DNA from 3 places in the Natranaerobius trueperi genome. Region 2 is predicted to be linked to each of the others. Evidence: a T-box and tRNA genes for the amino acid it is inferred to sense, from the RefSeq annotation. Region 2 holds a T-box; the other regions hold tRNA genes.

Region 1 (4,259 bases), on a different contig from region 2:
ACAATCTAGCATTTTCATCAACACCAAAATCTTGGTTAGAGCCTTTGTTTTGTACTTTGTTTAGAGCTTCTCTAAATAAAGCGTTATGGGCTTCTTCTCGATTCAATAGGAAATCAATAGTTTCTCTGACTCCATTGTCATTAATTTGCCTGTATAAATACTCATACACCACTTTGGCGCGTTGCTCTGCAGCAATATTAGATAAGAGATCGGCAGCTAAATCACCAGTACTGTTTATATAATTTGCAGTCCATGGATTACCTGAAGCGTCATTGAGAAGAGGAGTTAAGCCACCTAGAACGTGAGCTTGAACGTTTCCTCCTTGAACTGATGTTAAATCTGGGTCATGTCCGTGTAACATATTTATAGTGGTGGCTACCATTTCCATATGGCTAAGTTCTTCTGCTCCAATATCTAAAAATAGATCCTTTATTTCAGGATCTTGGATTCGAAAACTTTGTGCGATATATTGCAGGCCTGCTTTTAATTCACCGTTTCCACCACCTAATTGTTCCTGTAACATAGCAGCATAGGTCGGATTGGGGCGATCTACCTTAACTTGATGAAGTAATTGTTTGTCATGAGTAAACAATTGAGCACCTCCTTTTATAGAGAGTAGAAGCCAAATTGATTTTGACTCCTAATTATATTCTGTTCGAAAAAATTTTAAGTATGTATTAAATTTACCTATAGAAAATTAAATTTGTTGTGTTATAATAATGAAAACTTGTTATTTTTTTGGTATCATAAGGTATGGGTAAAAAGATTCTGAATAAGTTCTTCAATATAAAAGGAGGTAAAATATGCCACAAAGAGGCGAAGCACCAATTTCTGTTATTAAACGACTTCCAGTTTATTTGCGAGTACTCGATAATTTAGTAAAAAGAGATATTGAAGTTGTATCTTCAAAAAGCTTAAGTAAACAAACAGGATTTTCTGCTGAACAAATAAGAAAAGACTTGGCGTTTTTTGGCGCCTTCGGGACACGAGGAACAGGTTATAATACTAACTACTTACGTGAAAGAATTTTAAGGATCATTGGTTTAGATAAACAAACTAATGTTGCGATTATTGGAGCAGGACACTTGGGTACAGCATTTGCACGATATAATATACGTGAGAACCCATATACAAATGTAGTAGGTTTGTTTGATGTAAGTCCCGATAGTGTTGGAGGCGAAATTGAAGGTGTACCTGTTTACCATTTAAATGACTTACAAGATATGATTAAACAAGAAAAAGTTCAGGTTGGAGTAGTTACCGTTCCAGCAGTTCATGCTCAAGAAGTTGTTGATCGCATGGTCGAAGAAAATGTGAAAGCTATTTTAAATTTTGCTCCAGCTAAATTAAATGCTCCTGAACATGTAACAATACATAATGTAGACCTAACTATTGAACTTCAGAGTCTTATATATTTTGCACGTGAAGAACTTTCAGCAGATCGAGATAAAGAAGAAAACAAAGAAGAATAATTTTTATAAAAAACCTATTGACTTCGAAGGAAATGTTATGTATAATGAATATTGTCAATGAGGAGCGCGGGGCTGTAGTGAAGCGGCTTAACACGCCTGCCTGTCACGCAGGAGACCGCGGGTTCGAATCCCGTCAGCCCCGCCACTTATTGCGGGAATAGCTCAGTGGTAGAGCACCGCCTTGCCAAGGCGGGGGCCGCGGGTTCGAATCCCGTTTCCCGCTCCAGATACATGGTGGGATGGCGAAGTCTGGCTAACGCCGCGGACTGCAAATCCGTTATGCGCGGGTTCGAATCCCGCTCCCACCTCCAAATCTCAAATAGTAAAAGTAGGAACGACGGGCTTTCGAAGTGATTTCGAGAGCCCTTTTTTTATTTTGAAGGCTTTGTTAAAGTTTCTTGTTGTTTTCTAGAAAATCACAAATTAATATGTTATAGTTAAAGGTAACAAAAGTTTATAGTATGTGGAAGCATGGAGTAATAATGGGTTAATAAATTTGTAAAATCATAGATAAGCAGGACTCCAGATATAAAGAACAGATAACTTTAAAGGACTTAATATTTTGTTGAAAATATATAATTCAGTTTTTTAATTTATAATTATAATGACAGGAGAATTGCAAATGGGTGAGTAAATAACAGTATATAGTGTATTATTATTAGCATTTGTTGTTGAGAGTATATCAATTTTCAGAACAATAAAACAATTCACATTATTGAAGTTAAAGTTAATATTGCAGATACCAATAAGAAGGTCATATTTGCATTGGTATGTGCCGGATTTATAACAACTAGTTCGGAAACGTGGTGTTAACGTGAGTAAATGTGACTAGATCCTTTTTAACTTTGTATTATTAATGATAGTGATGATTATTTGTATATCTAATTATTTTACAACTTACCATTATTAGACAAAAATTGTTAAAGGAGGCTGACCGATAAAAAGCGAAATATAATATTAAGAGCTGGTTACTCACTTTGCTGGTAAAGTGAGTAAATTAGAGTGAAATGACAGTCAATGGTGTTTATATAAGTCAAATTAAAACTCTAGATAATAAATAAAAGGTCAAAAAAGGATCTAAGATATCTGTTATTTTTACTTCACATTATATCTTTTAAAGCCTATTTTTGTAATAATTAAAATGAAGATTGATAAAAAAATTACCTGCTTCCGGTATACTCAAAATGAATGTTATGCAAGTAAAGGAATTAACTTTGATCATCGGAGCAGAGAATGCAAAAGAAACTTATGTTGAAAGAGATAAGGGTTTTTGGGTGTAGAGTTCGCAATCAATTACTTTTTGAAAATACTAAAAGTTTTTATGTTGATTAGAAATTATTAAAAAAGATTGAGTTAAAAGAAGAAGTACTAGTAGTTATAGAACCAATGGTCAATATTGTTAGACTCTAGCCGTTTTTAAAGCAAGCAGGGATTCAAACTATTTTAGTAAATTTAAACTACATTAAAAAAGTAAGGAATTCGATGACAATATGAAGCTTTAACAGAAGTACTTATTTAGATAGAAAATTATGAAGAAAATAACGGAAGCAGAAAAGATTTTGAGACCCCTGAGTAGAACTGATAACAGTAACAGGATTTTTGGCTGAAGAGTGCGTTTGTAGCAATTTATCTATCGGGAGGTTGTAAAAATGGAGATTTTTGAAAGTGATGGATTGAGAATGTATGAAGATATTGTAGATTTAGCAGCTTTAGGAAATAGGTTTGCAGGATCTACTGCAGAAAAAGAAGCTGGTGAAATGGTTAAAAAATCATTTATACAATCTGGATTTGAAGTATATGAAGAAGCTTTTGATGTATTTTCTTTTTATGAAAAAAAATCTCAGATAAAGTTAAGAAAACCGTTAGAGCTTACACTCGAGACCAGAGCAATGTATTATTCACCGGGTACTGATAAAGATGGATTACAAGGCGAATTAGTTTATGTAAAAAATGGTTTAGAACAAGATTATGAAGGTAAAGATGTTGAAGGAAAAGTAGTAATTTTCCATAGAGATGACAAACAAATTAAAGATCATTTTTGGCCTGAAATAAAGATAGCTTCCAAAAAAGGAGCAATTGGCGCAATTCTTATTAATTTCGATGAATGGGAATTTATAACTACTCTTGAAACTGGCTATTTTGAACAATCTAAAAGATTTTTGCCTATAGAACCAAATCAAATCCCATCTGTTATTGTTAGCAAAAATAAAGGTGAAATGATCCTTGATTTAATGAATAGAGAAAAAGTTATTGTAGATATTTTCGTTAACACGCTAAACGAAAAAATGCGTTCATCCAATATAAGGGGGGTTAAAGCCGGAAGCCAAAAAAATAAAGAAAAAATTCTTATATATGGACATAGAGATTCTGCTGGAACTCCTGGAGCGAATGATAATGGATCAGGAACAGTTATAATGTTGGAACTTGCTCGTCTTTTTAAGGATATAAAATTAAATAGAACTTTAGAATTTTTATCCACGGGGGCAGAAGAACAATTAGGGGCTGCAGGTGCACAGGAATATATAAATAGGCATAAAAATGAACTTAATAATATAAAAGCTGCTGTTGAATTAGATATGGTTGGTAGTGGGAATTCACTATGTGTTATGAAAGGAGGTGAATGGCCAGACAAAACAGTAAATTTCCCAGACAAAGTCTGTCAGTTTATTTACGAAAAAGCGCGGGAACATGGGTATGCCGTGGAATATGGATTCAATGATTTTGGAACACCAGATAGCGGTAAATTTTCAGCAGCAGGTATTCCTACCACTTGGATATGGGGACCTG
Region 2 (4,259 bases):
CTGCAGTAGGAAAGCAAGATGTTTCTATCGAAGGACTTATACCTATAGACAATAAAATAAGTATTGAAGGTGCAAGTAGTGACCATTTGATTATAGATATTACTGATTCACAGTGTACTTATGATGTAGGAGAAAAAGTAGAATTTAATATGACATATGGAGCAGTTCTATCTGCAATGACTTCACCTTACATAGATATTGAAGTAAATGATTAGGAAAGGAGAAAGATCTTATGTTTAGTTCCGGTTTTGTTTCAGTAATAGGACGCCCGAATTCTGGAAAATCTACATTGATTAACTATATATTGGGGCAGAAAGTAGTTATAACAAGTGATAAGGCTCAGACTACTAGAAATCAGATTCAATGTATCTACAATGGTAGTAATAGTCAATTAGTCTTTATTGATACGCCAGGTGTACATAAGCCTAAACACCGACTCGGGGAGAAAATGTTAAAGTCAGTAGAAAGAAGTCTTAATGAGATGGATGCTTTAATGTTAGTTATTGATGCATCAGTAGCACTAGGAAAAGGGGATAAATTTGTCATTGAGAAACTCTCTAATATTTCATCACCAATAATTCTTGTTATGAATAAAATTGATTTAGTTGATATGGAAACAGCTAAAGAAAAAGCAGATAAATTAAAACAATTATTCAAACCTACTAAAACTTATTATATCTCCGCTTTAAAAGGAGATAATGTACAAGATTTACTTAAAGATCTAGAAAATCTAATGCCTGAAGGTCCGCAATATTATCCAGAAGATCAAATAGTAGATCATCCTGAAAGATTTGTAATCTCAGAAATTGTACGAGAAAAATTATTACACTATACGCAGGAAGAAATCCCACATTCTTTGGCTGTTGAGATTTTATCAGTATCAAATCGAGAAAATAAGGATTTAATTGATGTTGAAGGCGTTATATATGTAGAAAGAGAATCACAAAAGAAAATTGTTATTGGGAAAAAAGGGAATCTGTTAAAGAAGATAGGAAAAGAAGCAAGACAAGATATTGAAAGATTATTGGGTAGCCATATTTATTTAGACCTATGGGTGAAAGAGAAAAAAGACTGGCGTAATAAAGAGAGATTTTTAAAAGATTTGGGGTATTAAGTATGTGTGCCGTATATAAGACTGATGCGATAGTTATAAAAAATCAAGATTATCGTGATTATGATAAGTTAGTTACTTTATTTAGCCCTGAATACGGGAGGATATCTTCAATAGTTAAAGGTGTAAAAAAGCCAAAAAGCAAATTATCAGGAATAGTTCAAAGTTTTACTTATGCAAATTTTCAATTATATTCAGGTCGTAGCTTAGATAAAATCGTTCAGGGAAAGATTGTACATGAATTTGGAAAAGTTAGAACCGATTTGGCTATTATGAGTGCTGGTATGTGTATTTTAGAATTACTAGATAAGACTATACCAGAAGGAGAAGAATATTCGGCCCTTTTTGGTGTTACCTTAAGTTCATTACACCTGCTAGAAAAAGGTTATTCTCCATCGTTAGTTTTACGTATATTTGAAGCTAAATTGATACATAATTTAGGTGTAAGCCCTGATTTATCTGGGTGTGCAAACCATGAAAAAGAAGTAATGTCAAATAATACTAGAAGTTTTTTTGACCCAGAGTCTGGGGGATTAATTTGTGAAGAATGTTTTGAGAAATTGAAAGCATATGAAAAAGATATGCACATTTCAGCGTTTCCTATAGATTTTGGAAGTGTTAATATAATTAAAAGATTATTTTCCCTACCAGTTTATCAATTACGTAATCTAAAATTAACATCATTTCAAAACAGCACTATAGAAAAAGTACTTTCTCATATGTTAAAAATACACTTTGATGTAGTTTGTAAAACAAAATCATTCTATTTGACAATGAATGAAAATTAATTGATTCTGTTTGACATTGCTACTAATTTTTTGCTATATTTTTATTATAACCAACGATATACCGATATTGGCAATGATGAAAAGTAGTAATTACCCTCTATCTTATAAGCGATTCGAGGATGGTGAAAGCTCGAAAAGATATGGTAGTGAAGGCATTTCTGAGCTAATAAGGTTGAGCGGACTCCCGTATAGGGAGTTAAATAGGGTGGAACCGCGGGAGACCCCTCTCGTCCCTATCTTAATAGGAGGACGTAGAGGGTTTTTGTAGTTTGTTATAAATGGAGGTGTTAAAAATGAATTTTCAAGAACTTATGTTTTCGTTATTAGAGTATTGGAAAAATGAAAATTGTTTAGTATTGCAACCCTACGATATAGAAAAAGGTGCAGGAACTATGAATCCAGCTACTTTTCTAAGAACCTTAGGACCAGAACCATGGAATGTTGCTTATGTTGAACCATCAAGACGGCCAAATGATGGAAGGTATGGAGAAAATCCAAACAGATTATATCAACATCATCAGATTCAAGTGATTATGAAACCAACTCCTGATGATATCCAAAAAAGATATTTAAAAAGTCTAGAAGCTATAGGTATCGATCCAGTAGAGCATGATATACGTTTTGTTGAAGATAACTGGGAATCACCCACTTTAGGAGCCTGGGGACTTGGTTGGGAAGTATGGCTAGATGGAATGGAAATTACTCAATTTACTTACTTCCAACAAGTAGGCAGCGTAGATGTAGATAAAGTTTCATGTGAACTAACATATGGACTCGAGAGAATTGCTATGTATATACAAGGTGTAGAAAATGTATTTGATATTAAATGGAATGATGAAGTAACGTATGGTGAGTTATTCCAACAAACTGAATATGAACAGTCCGTGTTTTCCTTTGATGAATCTTCATCGAAAGAGCTTTTTAAACAATTTGAAATATATGAAAAGGAAGCAAAAAGGTTATTAGATAAACAATTAGTAATTCCAGGTTATGATTATGTACTTAAGTGTTCACATACATTTAACTTATTAGAAGCTAGAGGTGCAATTAGTGTTACAGAAAGAACTGGGTATATTGGTAGAGTAAGAGGCCTTGCTAGAAAATGCGCTAAAGCATATCTCAAACAAAGAGAGAACCTTAATTATCCTCTCCTAAAGGAGGGAAAAAATAATGGCTAAAACTTTATTATTTGAAATTGGTACTGAAGAATTACCAGCACGTTATATTCCAAAAGCTATTAACCAAATCGAAGTCAAATCTAAAAAACTGTTTGAAGAATATAAAATTGGATATTCAGATCTCAAAGTAATGGCTACTCCAAGAAGGTTAGTGCTTCAAGCTTTTGGTGTTGAAGAAACACAAAAAAGCGATACCAGTAAAAAAAGGGGTCCTTCTAAAGATATAGCTTACGATAAAGATGGAAACCCAACTAAAGCAGTAATTGGATTTGCAAAAGGTCAGGGAGTAGAAGTAGAAGAATTGCAAATAGAAAAAGAATCAGATAAAGAATATGTTTATGCTGTAAAAAATGTTAAGGGAAAAGAGACTATCCAGGTATTACCTGATTTATTTAATCAATTAATTAGATCGATTGAATTTCCTGTAAAAATGTTTTGGAGAAATAGATCTGAAAAATTTATACGTCCAGTTAGATGGATTGTGGCAATGTTAGGAACAGAAGTTGTTTCATTTAATTTTGGAAATGTGAACGCATCTAATTTAAGCAAAGGTCACAGATTTTTAGGTTCAGAAGCAATACATATTGAAAATCCTAGTAAATATGAAGAATTGTTAGAAAAATCTTATGTTATGGTCGATCATAATAAGAGGCGGAGCTCTATTAAAAATCAAGTTGAAAAATTAGCACAAGAATTAGATGCTGTAGCTGAAATGCCAGAAAATTTGCTTGAAGAAGTTAATTTTTTAGTAGAATGGCCAACTGCATTGACGGGAAGCTTTTCAAAAGAATTTTTAAATATTCCAAAAGAAGCGTTGATTACTTGTATGCAAGATCATCAAAAGTATTTTGGACTTTTAGATAAAAAACAGAACACCACTTTGTTATCGTACTTCATAACAATTAGAAATGGTGATGATACCGCAATTGAAAAAGTTAAAGCTGGTAATGAGAGAGTTTTAAGAGCACGTCTTTCTGATGCTAACTTTTTCTATCAAGAGGATCGTCGTACTACTTTAGAAACTAAATTAGAAGACTTGAAATCTATAATTTATAGAGAAGAACTTGGTAGTGTTGCAAAAAAAGTTGATCGAATGAATGAATTAGGAAGGACATTGCTTGATATACTTGAACTTTCAGAGCCTGTTCGTTCCTTATCCCTTAGGGCTATTGATCTATCTAA
Region 3 (4,259 bases), on a different contig from region 2:
TTTAGCACCTCCTGGTAGAAACACTGCTTATAGCCAGTTTATCACTTTTACAAATCTATCACAACATAAACTGTATGTCAACAGATTAACTAACAATGATTGTTACATTTTTTAGTGTAGTATACTTAATCTAATATACATTAAAAGAAATCGAAAGGCCAGGGACTATGCCCTGGCCTCTATCCTACTCAACAATGCTAGCTACAACACCAGCACCAACAGTTTTACCACCTTCGCGGATAGCAAACCTTAAACCTTCTTCAATAGCGATCGGAGTAATCAACTTAATTTCCATCTGTACGTTGTCTCCTGGCATTACCATCTCTACTCCTTCTGGTAGTTCAATTACACCGGTAACGTCTGTTGTTCTGAAGAAGAACTGAGGCCTATAACCTGGGAAGAATGGAGTGTGACGTCCTCCCTCTTCTTTCTTTAGTACATAAACCTCTGCTTTAACATGAGTATGAGGATTGATACTTCCTGGCTTGGCCAATACCTGACCTCTTTCTATATCTTCTCTGTTTACCCCTCGTAGTAATGCTCCAATGTTGTCTCCAGCTTCTGCTGAATCCATTGACTTTCTGAACATCTCTACTCCAGTAACAACAGTCTTCTTAGGCTTATCTGCCATACCTACAATTTCTACTTCGTCGTTTACTTTAACGTCTCCTCGCTCTACTCTACCTGTTGCAACTGTCCCTCGTCCTGTGATACTGAACACGTCTTCAATTGGCATGATAAATGGCTTATCTACATCACGCTCTGGAGTTGGGATGTAGTCATCAATTGCATCTACTAGCTCCCAAATTGGTCCACAGCTATCACATTCGCGATCTCCACATCCACATTCAGTAGCTTTTAATGCTGAACCTGTTACAACTGGAGTATCGTCTCCTGGGAAGTCATATTCACTTAATAGATCTCTTACTTCCATCTCTACTAGTTCTAATAGTTCTTCGTCATCCACCATATCTGCTTTGTTTAAGAATACTACAATATGAGGAACCCCTACCTGACGACTTAGTAGGATGTGCTCTCTTGTCTGTGGCATAGGTCCGTCTGCTGCACTAACTACTAGTACCGCACCATCCATCTGTGCTGCACCAGTGATCATGTTCTTTACATAGTCTGCGTGTCCTGGGCAGTCTACGTGTGCATAGTGACGATTGTCTGATTCATACTCAACGTGGGAAGTACTAATTGTAATTCCACGCTCTTTCTCTTCTGGAGCACGGTCAATCTTATCATAATCCATTCTCTCTGCTCCACCAGCTGATGAAATACAAGTAGTCATTGCTGCTGTTAAAGTCGTCTTTCCGTGGTCAACGTGACCAATGGTTCCTATATTAACATGCGGTTTCGTTCTTTCAAACTTTTCTTTACCCATACTTAATCCTCCTTACTTATGTTTGATTGATAATGCCACCGTCCATAAACCTTTAAACGTGATCTTTGAAATTTTCTGACATGTCCACTTCAATTATAATCGAATCGTTCATAAAAATCAAAAAATATAGCAGTTTCAATTAAAAACAAAAAAAATATGCGTTTCACATATTTAAGGTTTAAATGGTAGCGGCGCAGGGATTCGAACCCCGGACTCTGCGGGTATGAACCGCATGCTCTAGCCAACTGAGCTACGCCGCCATGTATGGAGCTCACGACCGGATTTGAACCGGTGGCCTCATCCTTACCAAGGATGCGCTCTAACCTAGCTGAGCTACGCGAGCTCGCTCCATAATATTCAAATGGTTGCGGGGGCAGGATTTGAACCTGCGACCTCCGGGTTATGAGCCCGACGAGCTACCAGGCTGCTCCACCCCGCGTCGTTTGCTGGAGCGGGTGATGGGAATCGAACCCACGCAACTGGCTTGGAAGGCCAGGGCTCTACCACTGAGCTACACCCGCTCGCTGGTGGAGAGAGAAGGATTCGAACCTTCGAAGGCTAACGCCAGCAGATTTACAGTCTGCCCCCTTTGGCCAAACTCGGGTATCTCTCCATAATTTTTACGCTGTCTCATCAATGACATGTGTAATTATACATTTATTCTAAACAAAAGTCAACCCTTAAGTTGAAATTAATCAGCTCTAATATTTAGATAACGTTCTAACTTTCTTTTCACCCTTTGCAAGGCATTATCAATCGATTTCACATGTCTATTAAGCTCTATAGCAATTTCTTGGTAACTTTTACCCTCTAAGTAAAGCATAAGAACTTTCCATTCAAGGCTGCTAAGGATTTCTGTCATCTTTAACTCGATATTATTATATTCTTCCCGATTTACCATTAGATATTCAGGGTCAGTTATTCTAACGCCAGAAATCACATCTAATAAAGTTCTATCCGAATCCTCATCATAAATTGGTTTATCCAAAGAAACATAAGAATTTAGAGGAATATGCTTTTGTCTGGTAGCAGTTTTTATTGCCGTTATTATTTGACGTGTTATACATAGTTCTGCAAAGGCTTTAAACGACGATAGCTTGTCCCCTCGAAAATCCCTTATTGCCTTATATAAACCAATCATACCTTCTTGTATAATATCTTCACGGTCCGCTCCAATTAAAAAGTATGACCTCGCTTTAGCTCGAACGAAATTTTTATACTTGCCAATTAAAAACTCTAATGATTCATGACAACCATCTCTAGCTCTTCTAGCCACATCTTCATCACTTTTGAGATCATACTTCTGGAAAATATCCTGAGCGCCTTGACTCACATGCATCGCCTCCGGTTTATATTCTCGGGTAACAAGCTTATATTAGCTTAACACATAATAATTATACATTAACTAAAAAGAAATCGTCAAGTAAAAGAAGGGAAAACTAATCACTTTGTCGAAAGCTATTAAGTTTTTCTTTCATCCTCTCATCTAAAAGATTCCCCAAAGTATTTTTACTATCATCTTTATTGATATAACGTTTACGTATACGTTGCGTCGTCGCATTAGTAATATCTTTTAGGTTTCTAGCCGACAATCTAGCGGCTCCTTTACCTAAAATCACTCGTTGTTCCTGCCAATCAGAAGTAGCTACTTCTACATTTCCTTGGGTCACCAGTTCATATACTAGTGCTTCAATAAGGCTGTCAGCTGTTTCCCCTTCTTGGGTAAAGATTACCATAACGCCAGAACTTTCCTCTGTGTGACGTTTTTTTTCTTTAGTTAAATGTGCATCAAAAACTACTATTATTTGTTTCCATAAAATGTTTTTGAATTTAGCAAGTTCTTCGATAAGTTCCAAACGGCTAATTTCAAGACTTTCCTCGGCAGTTTGTTTGAGATTTGTCCAAGCATTTATGATATTGTAACCGTCTACAATTAAATAGTCAGTCAAAAAATCACTCCATTTCTCCTGCAACCCAAGCTCGCTACCCTTCTTGTCTAAAGCGTTCGTATAATAGTAATGCAGTAGCAACACTTACATTAAGCGAATTAACATTCCCAACCATAGGTATGTTTACTAAAAAATCACAATCATTCTTTAGTTTTTCACTTATTCCAAAACCTTCACTTCCCATCACTAAAGCAAGTGGTCCTTTGAGGTCTGATTCATAATATACTGTGTCACCATCCATATCAGCACCAACAACCCAAATCCACTTTTCTTTCAACTTAGACACTACTTGGCGAAGATTAGAAACTTTAATAACTGGTACATATTCCGATGCTCCACTAGAAGCTTTGATTACATTAGGTGTGATATCAACACTTCGCCGTTTTGGAATAATTACACCATCTACTGCTACAGCATCAGCTGTTCTTAGTATTGCGCCTAAATTTTGAGGATCTGTTAAATGATCTAAAATCAGGAGAAAAGGAGCTTTATTCTTTTTTTCTGCATTATCTAATACTTCTTCTAGTGTGTGGTACTTAAATGGCTCTACTTCTGCAGCAACACCTTGGTGCTCACCTGAAGGAACCTTCTGTTCAAATTCTTCTCTAGAAAGTTGTTGTAAAGTTATGTTGCTTTTCTTTGCACTATTTACCAATTCATTTCTGGATTTAGGGTGCAACTCTTTATTAACATAAACTTTATATACTTTCCTTGTTCCTTGAATAGCTTCTTTCACAGAATTTTTCCCAATGATTAGCTCTTTTTTACTCATAATTCTTTTTTTGCCACTCCTTTATACTTACCACAACTTTTACTACCTTCTGGACATGTACCGTCAACGTCACATTGAGCACCCTCTTTTTCAAATATTACAGGAGCAACTTCTTTAACCTCATATAACATTTGTTTAGCTAACTTCCTAA

What was found. A T-box is a leader RNA that pairs with one kind of tRNA and senses whether it is charged. The one in region 2 lies ahead of glyQ (glycine--tRNA ligase subunit alpha), so its partner is inferred to be a tRNA-Gly.
Region 1: it encodes a tRNA-Gly, which carries the amino acid that the T-box ahead of glyQ (glycine--tRNA ligase subunit alpha) is inferred to sense. The anticodon was not compared.
Region 3: it encodes a tRNA-Gly, which carries the amino acid that the T-box ahead of glyQ (glycine--tRNA ligase subunit alpha) is inferred to sense. The anticodon was not compared.

What each region holds. Positions count from the first base shown of each region.
Region 1 covers NZ_NIQC01000021.1:3,396-7,654, reverse strand. Annotated here, with positions in the region: gene CDO51_RS09170 (manganese catalase family protein) at 1-592, opposite strand, end outside; gene CDO51_RS09165 (redox-sensing transcriptional repressor Rex) at 804-1,472, shown strand; tRNA gene CDO51_RS09160 (tRNA-Asp) at 1,541-1,617, shown strand; tRNA gene CDO51_RS09155 (tRNA-Gly) at 1,624-1,698, shown strand; tRNA gene CDO51_RS09150 (tRNA-Cys) at 1,706-1,783, shown strand; gene CDO51_RS09145 (M20/M25/M40 family metallo-hydrolase) at 3,122-4,259, shown strand, end outside.
Region 2 covers NZ_NIQC01000028.1:13,425-17,683, forward strand. Annotated here, with positions in the region: gene CDO51_RS10540 (alanine/ornithine racemase family PLP-dependent enzyme) at 1-215, shown strand, start outside; gene era (GTPase Era) at 233-1,114, shown strand; gene recO (DNA repair protein RecO) at 1,117-1,899, shown strand; T-box leader at 1,964-2,137, shown strand; gene glyQ (glycine--tRNA ligase subunit alpha) at 2,193-3,077, shown strand; gene glyS (glycine--tRNA ligase subunit beta) at 3,070-4,259, shown strand, end outside.
Region 3 covers NZ_NIQC01000004.1:69,068-73,326, forward strand. Annotated here, with positions in the region: gene tuf (elongation factor Tu) at 185-1,387, opposite strand; tRNA gene CDO51_RS03090 (tRNA-Met) at 1,571-1,647, opposite strand; tRNA gene CDO51_RS03095 (tRNA-Thr) at 1,653-1,730, opposite strand; tRNA gene CDO51_RS03100 (tRNA-Met) at 1,750-1,826, opposite strand; tRNA gene CDO51_RS03105 (tRNA-Gly) at 1,835-1,908, opposite strand; tRNA gene CDO51_RS03110 (tRNA-Tyr) at 1,913-2,000, opposite strand; gene sigH (RNA polymerase sporulation sigma factor SigH) at 2,079-2,720, opposite strand; gene CDO51_RS03120 (NYN domain-containing protein) at 2,827-3,360, opposite strand; gene rlmB (23S rRNA (guanosine(2251)-2'-O)-methyltransferase RlmB) at 3,371-4,108, opposite strand; gene thyX (FAD-dependent thymidylate synthase) at 4,105-4,259, opposite strand, start outside.